Regions from separate parts of the Arthrobacter sp. UYCo732 genome, predicted to be linked through region 3. Evidence: predicted binding sites of a transcription regulator. Region 3 holds the regulator's gene; each other region holds the start of a gene.
The links. The regulator HrcA, encoded in region 3, represses chaperone genes, less so after heat shock. The targets are predictions, from matches to a motif close to TTNGCACTCGNNNNNNNCGAGTGCNAA.

Region 1 (4,894 bases), on a different contig from region 3:
GTCCGCTCTCTGCCGAGGGCGGCCGCGAGAAATTCGCGCTCGCCATGACGCGTGCCCGGCGCTCGATCCACGTCCTGACATGCTTCCAGCCCCAAGATCTCGATCACACCCGGCTTTCGTACGGCGCCGTGGACTTCTATGAGCTCCTCAACCGTGAGATCGCGGGCAAGACGGACCTCGGAACCCCGGCGTCCCGGGCTGCGGCCAGTGAGCAGGCCCTCGGGGCGGACCCCCTCGTGGCGGACCTCGGGGACCGGCTCCGCGCCCGGGGCGCCCGGGTCTGGCACCAGTACGACGGCGTCATTGACGTGGTGGCCGCGGCAGACCCGGTGAGCACCATGGGCCAGGACGACGCAGATACCCCGTGGCCGGTGGCGATTGAATCCGACGGCACGGAGCAGTACCGTACCATGAGCGTCCGCGAGCGGAGCCGCCTCCGCCCGCAGTTGCTGGAACGGATGGGCTGGCGGTACATGCCGCTGTGGACCATTGAAGTCTTCACGGACCCCTCCGCCTGCGCTGACCGCATTGCAGGCTACCTGGGCCTGGAAAATGTTCTGCCACCCGGTCGCGGCACTGCGTCGGGAGGCTTCTTTGACGAGGACGTGGATTCGCCCGCGCAGGGGACGGCAGAGAACTACTGGAACGATGACCAGGCAGAACGCCTGGACCGCGAGGAGGAGGTTGTGGTGAGTACACAGAACCCCGGCCGGGCCGATGCCCAGGGCAATGACGAGCAGGACACCCAGAACGGGGAGCACGCGCCCGCGCCGGAAAGCGAGCAGGCCGGTACCGCAGGCACCCTGCCGAACAAGGCAGCCGAGGACGACCCCCGGAATTGGGGCGACGGCTCGGACACCGATCACGATGCCTGGCTGAAGGAAAACAAGCCGCCGCACTGGGGCTGAGACCGGCCACGCTGCGTCACCCCGCCGCATTCGACGGTCCCACGAGGACAAAAAAGAGCTTGCCTTGTGTGGACGCGCCAGCCAGGCGGGCGGCCTTGTCGGGTGCTGCCGCTACCACAATCAGCCCGTCCGTCTCTCCTGTGCCGAGCCACTGTCCCGTCTTGCCGCCCTGCCCGGACGTCCAGAGGACGGGTACTGCTGAAGCGAGCACTTCGGACGGGGAGTTCTGGTCATAGCCGTTGGCGCCGGTCAGAACCACGTTGACCAGTTGCCCGGGCGATACCAGCTGGATGGAGGAAGGATCTGCCATCCGCAAGGGCACGGCCGCAGAACCTGGCGGCGTTCCGGTCAGGAGGCCTGGCCCCAGCAATTGGGAATCGGTCAGCAACTGGCCTTTCCGCAGCGGAGCCGCCAGTTGCTTGCCCGTGGCTTCACTGGCATCGGCTATGGATCCGGCGTTCACCATCTGCGGGGGGATCTTAACCGGGCTCAGGTCGGCTGCCGCCAAGGCCGTACCGGCGGGCAGGTCCCTCGCTGCGGCCAAGGCCGTCGCTGTGTCGGCAGGCGGGGGAGTGAGCTGATGGACAGTAATCCCGGCAGCGACGCACAGCAGGAGCGCGATGGCGAGACGCCGGTTCCGGCCCAGCCAGGACACAAGTCTGTTGCTGCCGCCGCGGCTTGTACGTCGGGCTGGAATCGGGCGGCGGACGGTGCGTGCGGGCGCGGAGGACCGGCGGCTGGGGCGGAAGAGGGTGGCGGGCATGGAACCCACGCTACGTTCCGGGGACAGCGCCGGACAGCGGCAGAGGTGCCTATGTGGACAACTCTTGTGACGGCGTCGGACGTGGCCCTGGACGGTGCGATGGCACCGGACTTACCCTGGCGGATCAGCTCGTCGGGGGGCGGCAGAGAGGGTAAGGTCAGCTGGCGGCGGCAGGTGCCGGTGCAGCTGCCGGGGCGGGTGCGGCTGGTGCCGCAGAAACCGTGCTGCCCTTGGCGTCCCGGGAATCGGTCCGGTAGAAACCGGAGCCCTTGAACACCACACCAACGCTGTTGAACTTCTTGCGCAATGCCCCCTGGCACTCTGGGCATGACGTCAGGGTGCTGTCGGTGAACGACTGGAAAACGTCGAAGGCGTGGCCGCAGTTCTTGCAGGCGTAGGCGTAAGTGGGCACTGGTGATCCTCCTCTGGGGCAAACGAGAGGTCCTGTGTTGCAATGAACAAATCTTGCAGTCCATTAGCAGTCTCAGGGCCTGAGTGCCAATTCTACCACCCCCGGAAAGTAGCCCTGAGAGTGCCGGAGGGGCCGATCAGGAACTGCCGGCCAAGGGAACCAGGCCAGACGGGGTCAGGGCAACAGGAACTGTACGGTCGAACTCTTCGGCAGGAATACTTCCTGCGGGCAGCACTTCGGAATCGAAGACGATGGCTGCCAGCGGGATATCGAGCCCCTCGCTGGCCAACGAGCCCAAAAAGACGTCGTAGTAGCCGCCGCCCTGGCCGATCCTGTTTCCGCTGCGATCCAGGGCAGTCGCCGGGATGAAGAGGCCGGCCACTGAGCGCATGATGGCCAGATCGTGGCGGGGTCCGGCGGGTTCCACGACCGGGGCGAAACGGCTGCGGACGAACTTTGCCTCGGGTGTCCAGGCTGTCCAGCTCAGCCGCCGCCCGGGCTCGCAGACGGGGAGCAGGACGGTGTGGCCACGGGCGTGGAGTTCCCGGATCAGCGGCAGCGTGGGCGGCTCGGGCACTACGCCAAGATAGGCGCAAAAGGTCGACGGCGCTCCGCTCGTCAGCTGTTCGGCCCAGGCTGCGCCGTGGACGGCCAGGGCGCCGCCGGCTGCATCGCGCTGGCCGGGTTCAATGTCGGCGCGATGCTTGCGATGGCGTGCCCGGATGCCTTCCTTGGCCGCCCTGTCGCGATCGGACATACCGTTCCCTCTTTCATGTGCACGTGGCCCGCGGCGCCTTTTGCGGTGCGCCGCTGCGGGCGCCAAGTCTGCATGGCCAATAATTACTGAATGATCGGCCCCTCCGTTAGATTAGTCCAGTGACTACCTCTCAGCAGACTGTACGCAAGGCCGTAATTCCCGCCGCAGGGCTCGGCACCAGGTTCCTGCCGGCCACCAAAGCGATGCCCAAGGAAATGCTCCCGGTGGTGGACAAGCCAGCCATCCAGTATGTGGTTGAAGAGGCCGTCAACGTTGGTCTTAACGACATCCTGATGATCACAGGCCGCAACAAGCGTGCCCTGGAGGACCACTTCGACAGGGTTCCTTCGCTGGAGGACACCTTGGAAGCCAAGGGCGACATGGCCAAGCTTGAGTCCATTCAGGCAGCCAGCAACCTCGGTGACATCCACTATGTCCGCCAGGGTGATCCCAACGGCCTGGGCCACGCGGTACTTCGTGCAAAGCAGCACGTCGGCAACGAACCGTTTGCTGTCCTCCTCGGTGACGACCTGATCGATGCCCGGGATGAGCTCCTCAGCACCATGATCGAAGTCCAGGCCAAGACCGGCGGATCCGTGGTGGCCCTGATTGAGGTTGAGCCGTCCCAGATCAGCGCCTACGGCTGCGCCGACGTGCAAACCATCGACGGTGAAGGTTACGTCAGGATCAACAAGCTCGTCGAAAAGCCGGACGTGGATGAGGCGCCGTCGAACCTGGCCGTCATTGGCCGTTACGTTCTCCACCCTGAAGTTTTCGACGTGCTTGAGCGCACCGGTCCGGGCCGCGGCGGAGAAATCCAGCTGACGGACGCGCTGCAGGAACTGGCAGCCGGCGAAGGCGAGGGCTACGGCGTTTATGGAGTAGTCTTCCGCGGCCGCCGTTACGATACTGGTGACAAACTCAGCTACCTCAAGGCCTGCGTCCAGCTCGCCATTGACAGCGAGGATCTCGGTCCTGGCCTGCGCGAGTGGCTGCCGGGCTTTACTGCCGGTCTCGCTAAATAGCTGCCGTGCGTCCCGGACCAATCTGGCCCACAACCCTGGAGTGCGGCGACGTGATCCTGCGCCCCATCAGGTACAGGGACAAGAGGGAATGGACAGAGGTCCGGTCGCGCAACCGGGAGTGGCTGGCGCCTTGGGAAGCTTCCAACCCGGCACCCGGGGGCCTCTTGCCGGACTACCGGCAGATGGTGCGGTCATTGAAGATCCAAGCCGCCCAAGGCACCGCCTTGCCGTTCCTAATCACCGAGCGTAGGTCCGGTTCCGGCTCGCCGGTCATAGTCGGCCAGTTAACCGTGTCATCGATTGTGTGGGGCTCGGCCATGATGGCAACGCTGGGTTACTGGGTTGACCAGGAACGGGCCGGCCATGGCATTGCTCCCACATCGGTGGCCCTTGCCACGGATCATTGCTTCCAGGCCCTTGGTTTGCACCGGATGGAGATCAGCATCCGGCCCGAGAACGGTCCCAGCCTGCGCGTGGTTGAAAAGCTTGGATTCCGCGACGAGGGCTACCGGCCGCGGTACCTTCACATTAACGGGGAGTGGGCTGACCACCTGTCGTTCGCCTTGACGTCGGAGGACGTTCCCGAGGGGCTGCTGAACCGGTGGATGGCCTCCCGGGCCTGAGCCGGGGGCTCGCGCTGGGTCATAAATCCATTGATTTGTGACGTTGCCCGCGACACACCGAGGCTAATGCGGGTGTGGCTGACTTTCTACTCATACGGTTTTGATTGTGGACTTCCCCCTAAGCAGCTCAGTGATCCTTGTGGTTGCCGTTGTGCTCTGGATTGTCTGGGTTGGGCCTTACGTCCTGCGGAACGGCCGTCACCAGGCCCAGGCCGCGGGTGAGTACTTTGCGGAAGTGCCAGCTATTGAAGCATCGGACCCGAGAGCCCGGGCGGTCATGAACATCACCGCCCAACAGGAGAAAGCCATGGATATCAGGAAGAGCCACGGAACCGCAGCCGAGACATCCGGCAGTGCGACGACGGGCGCGTTCCGGATCCGATACGGCCGGACAGCCATCGCCCTC
Region 2 (4,894 bases), on a different contig from region 3:
CGTTCTGGGCAATCCAGCGCAGCGGCTGGACCAGCGCGCGGCGGACAATGCCCACAGCTGCGGCGGCGTCGCCTTCGAGGGCCTTCACTGCGGGATCCTCGTCGAGGGCCTTCAGTGCGTGGATCAGCGCGGAACCGCCACCGGCCACGATGCCTTCTTCGAGGGCTGCGCGGGTGGAGGACACTGCGTCTTCGATGCGGTGCTTCTTTTCCTTCAGCTCGACCTCGGTGGCTGCGCCAACCTTGATCACGCCGATGCCGCCGGCCAGCTTGGCCAGGCGTTCCTGGAGCTTTTCCCTGTCCCAGTCGGAGTCGGTGCGGGTCAGCTCGGCGCGCAGCTGGGAAACCCGGGCTGCGACGTCTTCTGCGGAACCGGCGCCGTCAACGATGGTGGTGTTGTCCTTGGTGACCGTGATGCGGCGGGCGGTACCCAGCACCTCAAGGCCAACGGTATCCAGGCTGAGGCCCAGTTCCGCGGAGACAACCTGCGCACCGGTGAGGGTGGCGATGTCCTGCAGCATGGCCTTGCGGCGGTCGCCGAAGCCCGGAGCCTTGACGGCAACCACGTTCAGGGTGCCGCGGATACGGTTGACGATCAGGGTGGACAGTGCCTCCCCCTCGACGTCTTCGGCAATGATGAAGAGCGGCTTGGAGCTCTGCAGCGCCTTCTCCAGCAGCGGCAGGAAGTCCTGCACGGAGGAGATCTTGCCCTGGTTGATCAGGATGAGGGCGTCCTCGAGGACGGCTTCCTGACGCTCGGTGTCGGTGACGAAGTACGGGGACAGGTAGCCCTTGTCGAACTGCATGCCTTCGGTGAGGACCAGCTCAGTCTGCGTGGTGGAGGACTCCTCGATGGTGATCACACCATCCTTGCCGACCTTGCCGAACGCCTCGGCGAGGAGCTCGCCGATTTCGTCGCTCTGAGCCGAGATGGCAGCAACGTTGGCAACCTGGGTGCCTTCAACGGGGCGTGCGTTCTCGAGCAGGCGGGCAGCGACGGCTTCAACGGAAACCTCGATGCCGCGCTTGATCTGGCCCGGAGCGGCGCCAGCCGCAACATTGCGCAGGCCTTCCTTGACCAGGGCCTGGGCCAGCACGGTGGCCGTGGTGGTGCCGTCGCCGGCAACATCGTTGGTCTTGGTGGCTACTTCCTTGGCCAGCTGTGCGCCAAGGTTTTCGTACGGGTCATCAAGCTCAACTTCGCGGGCGATGGTGACGCCGTCGTTGGTAATGGTGGGTGCCCCCCACTTTTTGTCGAGGACAACGTTGCGGCCGCGGGGGCCGAGCGTCACCTTGACAGTGTTGGCGAGCTTATCGATGCCGGCTTCAAGCGACCGGCGGGCAGCGTCGTTAAACGCAAGCTGCTTTGCCATGGTTTTGTCCTTTCAAGACAGAACCCCGCGCTGCTGTTCAGTCAGGGACGGAACAGCAGCGCGGGGATCCAAAGAGTTACTTTACGACGATCGCCAGAACGTCGCGGGCGGACAGCACGAGGTACTCGTTGCCGCCGGTCTTGACTTCGGTTCCACCGTACTTGGAGTAGATAACGACGTCGCCAACGGCTACGTCGACGGGAACGCGGTTGCCATCTTCAAAGCGGCCGGGGCCGACTGCAACAACTTCGCCTTCCTGCGGCTTCTCCTGCGCGGAGTCCGGGATAACCAGGCCGGAAGCCGTGGTCTGCTCGGCTTCGAGCGGGCGGACAACAATACGATCCTCAAGAGGCTTAATAGAGACCGACACTCGGACCTCTCCTTCTACGTCAGCAAAATTCATGGACAGTTAGGCTGTGTCGCCGTGGCTGGCAAACCGTCGTCGCGGTGCCGGCAGCAGCCTGGCTGGCAGCTCTTCATGTGTTAGCACCCTCCTAGGGAGAGTGCTAATGACGACTCTATGTACTGGTTAGCACTCGGTCAAGGCGAGTGCCAGAATTATGTCCCCGGCGAACAGAATCAGCGGCCAGCAAGGTCGTCAAAATCCACGTCCTCATCGCCGTCGTCGCCGTCCTCTGCAGTGCCCCGCTTCAGATACAGCACCACCGCGCCGCCCACGGCAGCCAGCAGCGAAATCACCAGCAGGATAGTGCCGCCCACGCGTATGCCGGCGTAAAGTCCGCGGATGTCCCGGGCTTCGTCAGTGGCGTCCTGGATATCGTTGCCGCCCACGGAGTAGACAGTGGCGTTGAAAGTGTCCAGGAAGAAGATGATCACCAGCAGCGCGATGCATACGACGGCTACTGCGGATCCTGCAATCAGGGCGGGGCGGGCAATCTTCACCAGGTCCGTGCGGCTGGTTGGGGACGGTCCGGACGGCTGGGTGCCTGCGCTGTCTTCCATGCCTTCAACCCTAGCCGGAACAGGGCGCCGGCCCACCTCCACTAGGCTTGAACCCATGTCTTCAGTACCGCAGGAACAGATCGCCCCACTGCTCACGAGCGAGGGTTGGGAGCTGCTGGCATCCCTGGGGCCGTACCGCGAGGACGGGGCCTTTGAACTCAATTCGACGCTTCGCAAAGCGGGGCACTCCCCCGAACTGGTCTCCGCCGTACTCACCCAGTCCAGGCTGCGCACCAAGGCCGAGCTCAAATTTGGCGAGTTCGCCCGGAGCATGCTGTTCACCCAGGCGGGCCTTGAACAGGCAACCCGGCTCAACGTTGCGGCCCGGCACGCAGAACGGTTTGCGCAGGCCGGCATCAGCCATGTGGCGGACCTCGGCTGCGGGCTCGGTGCTGATTCCCTGGCCCTGGCATCGATGGACATCACCGTCACGGCCGTGGAGGTGGACGAAACCACGGCTGCCTGCGCCACTGTCAACCTCATCCCGTTTCCCAACGCCAAGGTGGTGCATTCGGACGCCATGACGGTTCCGCTGGAGGGGGTCGACGGCGTCTGGCTGGATCCCGCGCGCCGGGTCACCTCCACCTCGGGTACTAAACGGATCTGGGATCCCGAGGCGTTTTCGCCGCCGCTGTCTTTTGTGGAATCCCTCGCAGCCACCGGGCGCGCCGTCGGGGTCAAAATGGGTCCCGGCATGCCGCACGAGTCCGTGCCCACCGGGTGCGAGGCGCAGTGGGTTTCTGTTGGCGGCGATGTCACCGAGGTTGCCCTGTGGTTCAACTCCGTCAGGCGTCCCGGGATCCGCCGGGGCGCCTTGCTGCTCGGGCCGCAGGGAGCTGCGGAGATCACCAGCGCCGAAGACTTCGACGGCGGTCCCACCGCAGAGGTGGGTCCGGCAGAGGGCTACCTGTACGAGCCCGACGGAGCGGTGATCCGCGCGGGCATGGTTGCCGACGTTGCGCTTCAACTCGGCGGGCACCTTTTGGACGAACACATCGCCTACATCTGTGCCCCGGATCTGCTGGACACACCCTTCGCGCGGGCCTACAAGGTGCTGGAGGTGATGCCGTACAACGTTAAGGCGCTCAAGGCCTGGGTCAAGGACAACGGCGTCACGGTGCTGGACATCAAAAAACGCGGCGTCTCCGTGACCCCCGAAGAACTGCGGAAACAGCTCCTCGCCGGCACTAGGGGCGGCAGCAAGAAGGCCGGAGCCAAAACGGCCACCCTGGTCCTGACCCGCATCGGGGAGGACCGGGTAGCCATCGCGGTGGAACCCGTCTAAACCTGTTCTGCTGGCGCGTTCTACTGGGCGCGCATGAAATCCTCGGCGGCCCGCACCTGCGCGTCGGTGGGACGCACCCCCGTGTAAAGCACAAACTGCTCGAGTGCCTGGATGGTGGCCACCTCAGCGCCCGTGATCACGCGCTTTCCCGCGGCCCGCGCGGCCGTGATCAGCGGTGTCTCGGCGGGGAGTGCCACGACGTCGAACACCACCTTGGCTGCAGCGATGGCGTCCGCCGGGAAGGACAAGGAGTCGACGTCGGGGCCTCCTGCCATCCCTATGGGCGTGACGTTGATGATCAGGTCCGCCGTGCCGCCGTCGAGCGTTGCCCGCCACTGGAAGCCGTACTGCTCCGCGAGCCCCCGGCCGGTGTTCCCGTTGCGGGCGATGACGGTGACGTCGGGGAAGCCGGCGTCGCGCAATGCCGCCACGGTAGCTTTCGCCATGCCGCCGGCACCCTGGACCAATACGGAGTAGTCCGTGGGCACGGCGTTGTTCTTGAGCAGCTGTTCGATCGCCGTGTAGTCGGTGTTGTAGGCCGTGAGATGGCCGTCGGTGTTCACGACGGTGTTGACCGAGTCGATGGCTTTAGCCGAAGGATCAAGCTCGTCCACGAGGGCCATCACATCCTCTTTATAGGGCATGGACACCGCACAGCCCCGGATCCCCAGCCCGCGAACGCCGGCGATCGCCTGGGCCAGGTCGGTGGGGGCAAACGCCTTGTAGATCCAGTTCAGATCCAGCTGGTCGTAGAGGTGGTTATGGAACCGGGTCCCGTTGTTGCTGGGCCGGGCCGACAGCGAGATGCAGAGGGTCATGTCTTTATTAAGAATGGGCACCCGTCCATTTAACCCGGACTCCCCAACTGAATGGCAGATAACGCACTGAAATGGGCGAATGACGACGTTAAGTGCAAGTCAGTTGGGCGGGTTACGGGCAGCCGGTGCCCGCCGGGAAGCTTCCGACGGCAGCTGGCAGGTTCCCCGGGGCGGCCGCTTTGCCCGCCAGCACGGCGACCAACGCGTCAAAGGCGCCAGGGGTACGGCCGTAGAGCGCGATCTTCACCGGTGCGCTGGAGCCCGCCAGTGGCCAGGGCGCATCGAGCGTCACCGCGATGTCCCCTCCGGCGGGGCTTCCGCCGTAGCCGATGAGGGTCACGAGCGGGCCTTGCCCGATGGCCAACCCGGCCTTCGCTGCGGCCGCTTCGAACCTTGCCCGGTCCTGGTTGGAACCGCCGGCGATCCGGATGCCTGCCGGGGCGAGGGGCCCGGCAC
Region 3 (4,894 bases):
GCGGCCGCCTTCCGCGGCACGCTGGTCCTGACGCTGAAGGGCCGCCTGCTGGCCGACGCCGTGGTCCGACGGATCCTGCCTGACTGACCCCGCGTTGCTTTTCGGCTATTTGATCCAGCGCAGGTTGTACTGGTAACGGTGGGGCTGGCCCTTGTTGACATGGATGCCGGCGGCCACCGAGAAGCAGGTCAGGGCAATCCAGATCAGGGTTGCGATGACGGCGAAAATGTTCCCCACCACCGGAATGAACACCAGGATGTTGGCCACCAGCGCCGCGATGGTGGGCGGCAGGCTGAAGTTCAGTGCTTCCTTAGACTCCTGCGCAGTGAACGGCCCGCGTTCACGGAAAATCAGGTAAATCAGCAGGGACGGTACGCAGCCGAGGATCCCGCCAAAGTGTGCCAGCGTGGCCCATTGACGGTCTTCGCTGGCCGTGAGGGGCAACGCGTTTGCGGGAACGCCCTGGTACTCGGAACGGCTTTGGTCGTCCCGGTGCTCGCGTGCGTTTTGTGCCACGGTTTCTTCCTTCGAAAGTGCAATGGTGCTGGTTTCGCGAATGCCGGCCTATCGCAGCAACAGTCTCCGCAGTACCAAGAATACTGGTTCCGCTGCCAAATGCCGCCGTCGATAGCGGGCATGGGGCAGGACCGGCGCCGCCGGGGCTACTGCGCCGTGAGGAAGTCGATGACTTCCTCCACCCGCCCCAGGAGCGACGCTTCCAGATCTGCATAGGTGCGGACCGCACCCAACAGCTTCTGCCAGCCCAGGCCGATGTCCTCCTTGGTGGAGTGCGGCCAGCCGAACGCTGCCAGGATGCCGGTCTTCCAGTCCTGACCCCGGGGCACCACGGGCCACTGGTCAATGCCCAGCACCGCGGGCCGGATGGCCTGCCACACGTCAACGTAAGGGTGCCCAACGATCAGAACGTTGCCGGCGGCACCGGGAGAGGCCATCACACCGGCCGCGATGCGCCACTCCTTTGAGTCCGGGACCAGGTGGTCCACCAGGACCCCAAGCCGCCGTCCGGGACCGGGACCAAAGGCGGCCACCGCCCCCGCGAGGTCGTCGATGCCGTGCAAAGGCTCCACGACGATGCCCTCCACGCGCAGATCGTCACCCCAGACCTTTTCCACGAGTTCGGCGTCGTGCTTTCCCTCCACCCAGATCCTGCTCGCTTTGGCCACCTGGGCACGCTGGCCGGCCACGCGCACCGAACCGGACGCTGTCCGGCCAGCTGGAGCGGCGGTGTTCTGCCTGGGCACGGGCGGCACCAGCCGGATGGGCCGGCCTTCCAAAAGGAAACCGAATCCAAGCCGGAACGAACGCGACTTGCCGCGCCGGTCCTCGAGGGCCACCACATGCATGCCGCCGGACTTCTCCACCCGGGTCACCGCTCCCACCCAACCGGACTGGGCGTCTTCGAGAACCATGCCGCGTTCGACGGGAACCTCGGGCAGTTCGTTCCGGACGGGCGCGCTGATCTCCTGCGGACCCCAGTTCTGGTATTGCATGGATTGATTCCGCCTTGTGCTAGATCGTGCCCCCGGAATGTTCGCCCGGAGCGGTACCAATGCTAACAACGGGGTGAGTCATATTAGACTGTTAGCACTTAGGCACGTCGAGTGCTAACAGGCCGTGGCCATTGAGGCGCAACCGTGGATGGAGGTGGAGTGTGAGCGAGCCGCGCAAACTGGAAGTACTGCGTGCCATCGTGGAGGACTATGTGCACTCCCGCGAGCCCGTGGGTTCGAAGGCCCTGGTTGAACGCCATCATCTCGGTGTGTCCAGCGCAACCATCCGCAACGACATGGCGGCCCTGGAAGACGAGGGCCTGATCACCGCGCCGCACACCAGCGCCGGCCGCATCCCCACGGACAAGGGCTACCGGCTGTTTGTGGACCAGATTTCCGCCGTGAAGCCGCTCTCGCCGGCGGAAAAGAAGGCCATCCAGTCATTGCTGGAGGGATCTGATGACCTGGATGACGTCCTGGACCGGACTGTCCGGCTGCTCTCCCAGCTGACCAACCAGGTGGCCGTGGTGCAGTACCCCCATCTGAGCCGGGCCACCATCCGTCACATCGAATTTGTTCTGCTGGCGCCCCGTCAGGTACTTCTGGTGCTCATCGCCACCACCGGCAAGGTGGAGCAGCGCGTGCTCGACGTCGGCCAGGACCTTGGCGAGGACGGTATCGCCGCCATGCGGACACACTTCCTCGGATCGCTGGCTGGCACACCGCTGAGCCGGCTGGCCCAGTCGTTGCCGGGCGTGGTGTTTTCTGTCGCTCCCGGCCAGCGTGCTGCTGCCCAGGCGCTGGCACAGGGGCTGGAAACGCTCGCGCACAGCAGCCGCGAGGACCGCATGGTGATGGCCGGGACGGCGAACCTGGCCAGGTCCAACGTGGATTTTCCCCTCAGCATCGGACCGGTGCTCGAAGCACTGGAGGAGCAGGTTGTCTTGCTCCGCCTGCTCAGTGACATGGCCCAGGACCCGCGTGGAGTCACCGTCAGCATCGGCCGCGAAAATCCTTATGACGGCCTGGCCGAAGCCTCCGTGGTGGCCACCGCCTACGGACCGGACAGCACGGCCAAGATCGGTGTGCTGGGCCCTACCCGGATGGACTATCCCACCACCATGGCCGCCGTCAGGGCAGTGGCCCGTTACCTGTCAAGAATTCTGGGTCCGTAACAGCCGCGGTCCAGGCATGAAGAGCGGAGCCGGCAGCCCGGCTGCCGGCAGTACAACAAGGAAGAGATACGAACTTTGAGCAGCCACTACGACGTCCTCGGAGTCTCGCCGGAAGCCACCGGAGAAGAGATCAAGAAGGCCTACCGCAAGCTGGCCCGCACCCTTCACCCGGACGTTAATCCCGGGGACGATGCGTCGGACCGCTTCAAGGCCGTGACCCACGCCTACGAGGTACTTTCGGACCCCCAGAAGCGCCGCGTCTATGACACCACCGGTAACGAAAACGGTACCGACAATGGTTTCGGCGGCGGTGGATACGCCGGCCAGGGCTTCGCGTTCCAGGACATTTTCGATACGTTCTTCGGCGCCGGCGGATCCTCGGGCCCGGCGTCACGGGTCCGCCGCGGCCAGGACGCCCTCATCAGCGTCCGGATCGAACTCCGCGATGCCGTGTTCGGCGTCAACCGCAAACTTGAGGTGGATACCGCCGTCACCTGCCCCACCTGCAACGGCTCCTGCTGCCGCGACGGGAGCCACCCTGAACGCTGCGATATCTGCGGCGGCAGCGGCCAGGTCCAGCGTGCGGTGCGCTCCATCCTGGGCCAGGTCATGACGGCGGCCCCGTGCGGCAGCTGTGAAGGCTTCGGGACTGTGATCAAGGATCCCTGCAACGAGTGCAGCGGCCAGGGCCGCATCCGCAGCCGCCGGTCGCTCACCATCAAGGTGCCGGCCGGCGTGGCAACGGGTACCCGCATCCAGCTCTCCGGGCAGGGCGAGGCTGGCCCGGCCGGAGGTCCGGCCGGTGATCTGTACGTCGAGATCCGGGTCAACAACGACGCCACGTACGTCCGCGACGGCGACGACCTGCACGCGACGCTGCACATTCCGATGACCGCCGCAGCGCTGGGCACCGAGGTGTCCCTGGATACGTTTGACGGGATTCAGGAGATCGACGTCAAGGCGGGGACCCAGGCCGGCGAGGTCATCACGCTCCGCGGCCTGGGCGTCACGCATCTGCGCGGCTACGGCCGAGGGGACCTCATGGTCCACCTGCAGGTGGAGACACCGGCAAAGCTGGACGCCGCACAGGAGGATCTCCTGCGGCAGCTGGCCAAGTTGCGCGGTGAGCAGTTCACGGAGGGCAAGCTGGCGGCCAGCGGCGGGGTCTTCGCCAAGCTGCGGGACCGGTTCGGTAACCTGTAGCGGTGAGCAACCCCGTTTTTTTCAGCGGCGCCGGGTCGCTGGACGCCGTGGTGCCCGGTGCCCGGTACTCCCTGCAGGGCCCGGAGGCGCGACATGCCGTAACGGTTAAGCGGCTGACCCCGGGCGAATCCGTGGACATTGCGGACGGCGCCGGGAAGCGGCTGACCGGAACGGTGGTTGCCGCGTCACCTGCCGAGCTCACCGTGGAATGCGCCGTGATGGCGGTGGAGGACCAGCCAGACATTCGGCTGGTGCTGGTCCAGGCCCTGGCCAAAGGCGACCGCGACGAACTCGCCGTGGAAACAGCCACCGAATTAGGGATCGACGCCGTTGTGCCCTGGCAATCGGAACGCTCTATTGTGCGCTGGAAGGGTGAGCGCGCCGCGAAGGCCCATGCTAAATGGCAGTCAGCGGTCACAGCGGCCGCAAAACAGGCGCGGCGCGCCTGGATTCCCGAGGTACGTGCCGCCGTCGAAACCCCCGGGTTGGCTGTTGCCGTGGCCGCCGCGGACTTGGCGGTGATTCTTCATGAAGACGCAGTACGGCCGCTCCGGTCTGTGCTTGAAGCCTGGCACGCCGGCGAGCCGCAGGCCGGCCCACGGGAAGTCCTGCTCATCGTCGGCCCGGAGGGCGGGATCAGTCCCCGCGAAGTTACCCGGCTCTGCGATGCAGGTGCCGTGACGGCTCTCCTGGGTCACCATGTCCTGCGGTCGTCCACTGCCGGACCTGCGGCAGTTGTGGTGGCGAGCGATGTGTTGGGACGCTGGAGCGCCCTGTACCCCTGAAAACTAGCTGACGTTGAACTTCCTCGTATCTACGTTTTGCTCCGCTCTGCTGCCGCCGCCGTCCGTTTGGGACACGCGGAGCTCATAACTTCCGGAGGACAGGCTGAGGGCCAGAGTGAACAGGCCGGCCTGGGTGGCGTCCGTGCCGGCTGTGGTCTCGCCAGTCAGGTAGGGCGTCTTGTCCCCGTTCCCCGCGGTCCGCAGGATCTGCCAGCGGAGC

Region 1: a site for HrcA is predicted at 2,147-2,173, ahead of ABIB45_RS08735 (FmdB family zinc ribbon protein). Genes of this name have one in related genera too.
Region 2: a site for HrcA is predicted at 1,902-1,928, ahead of groES (co-chaperone GroES). Genes of this name have one in related genera too.

Annotation. Positions count from the first base shown of each region.
Region 1 is NZ_JBEPPJ010000004.1:156,060-160,953, reverse strand. It holds gene ABIB45_RS08745 (AAA family ATPase) at 1-908, shown strand, start outside; gene cpaB (Flp pilus assembly protein CpaB) at 925-1,671, opposite strand; gene ABIB45_RS08735 (FmdB family zinc ribbon protein) at 1,829-2,083, opposite strand; gene ABIB45_RS08730 (5-formyltetrahydrofolate cyclo-ligase) at 2,220-2,840, opposite strand; gene galU (UTP--glucose-1-phosphate uridylyltransferase GalU) at 2,960-3,865, shown strand; gene ABIB45_RS08720 (GNAT family N-acetyltransferase) at 3,871-4,488, shown strand; gene ABIB45_RS08715 (hypothetical protein) at 4,595-4,894, shown strand, end outside.
Region 2 is NZ_JBEPPJ010000004.1:180,330-185,223, forward strand. It holds gene groL (chaperonin GroEL) at 1-1,372, opposite strand, end outside; gene groES (co-chaperone GroES) at 1,449-1,742, opposite strand; gene ABIB45_RS08820 (hypothetical protein) at 1,952-2,335, opposite strand; gene ABIB45_RS08825 (THUMP-like domain-containing protein) at 2,391-3,620, shown strand; gene ABIB45_RS08830 (shikimate 5-dehydrogenase) at 3,641-4,459, opposite strand; gene ABIB45_RS08835 (glycoside hydrolase family 3 N-terminal domain-containing protein) at 4,551-4,894, opposite strand, start outside.
Region 3 is NZ_JBEPPJ010000001.1:594,316-599,209, forward strand. It holds gene hemW (radical SAM family heme chaperone HemW) at 1-87, shown strand, start outside; gene ABIB45_RS02850 (DUF4870 domain-containing protein) at 106-516, opposite strand; gene ABIB45_RS02855 (DUF3097 domain-containing protein) at 663-1,511, opposite strand; gene hrcA (heat-inducible transcriptional repressor HrcA) at 1,673-2,686, shown strand; gene dnaJ (molecular chaperone DnaJ) at 2,762-3,889, shown strand; gene ABIB45_RS02870 (16S rRNA (uracil(1498)-N(3))-methyltransferase) at 3,892-4,674, shown strand; gene ABIB45_RS02875 (GerMN domain-containing protein) at 4,678-4,894, opposite strand, start outside.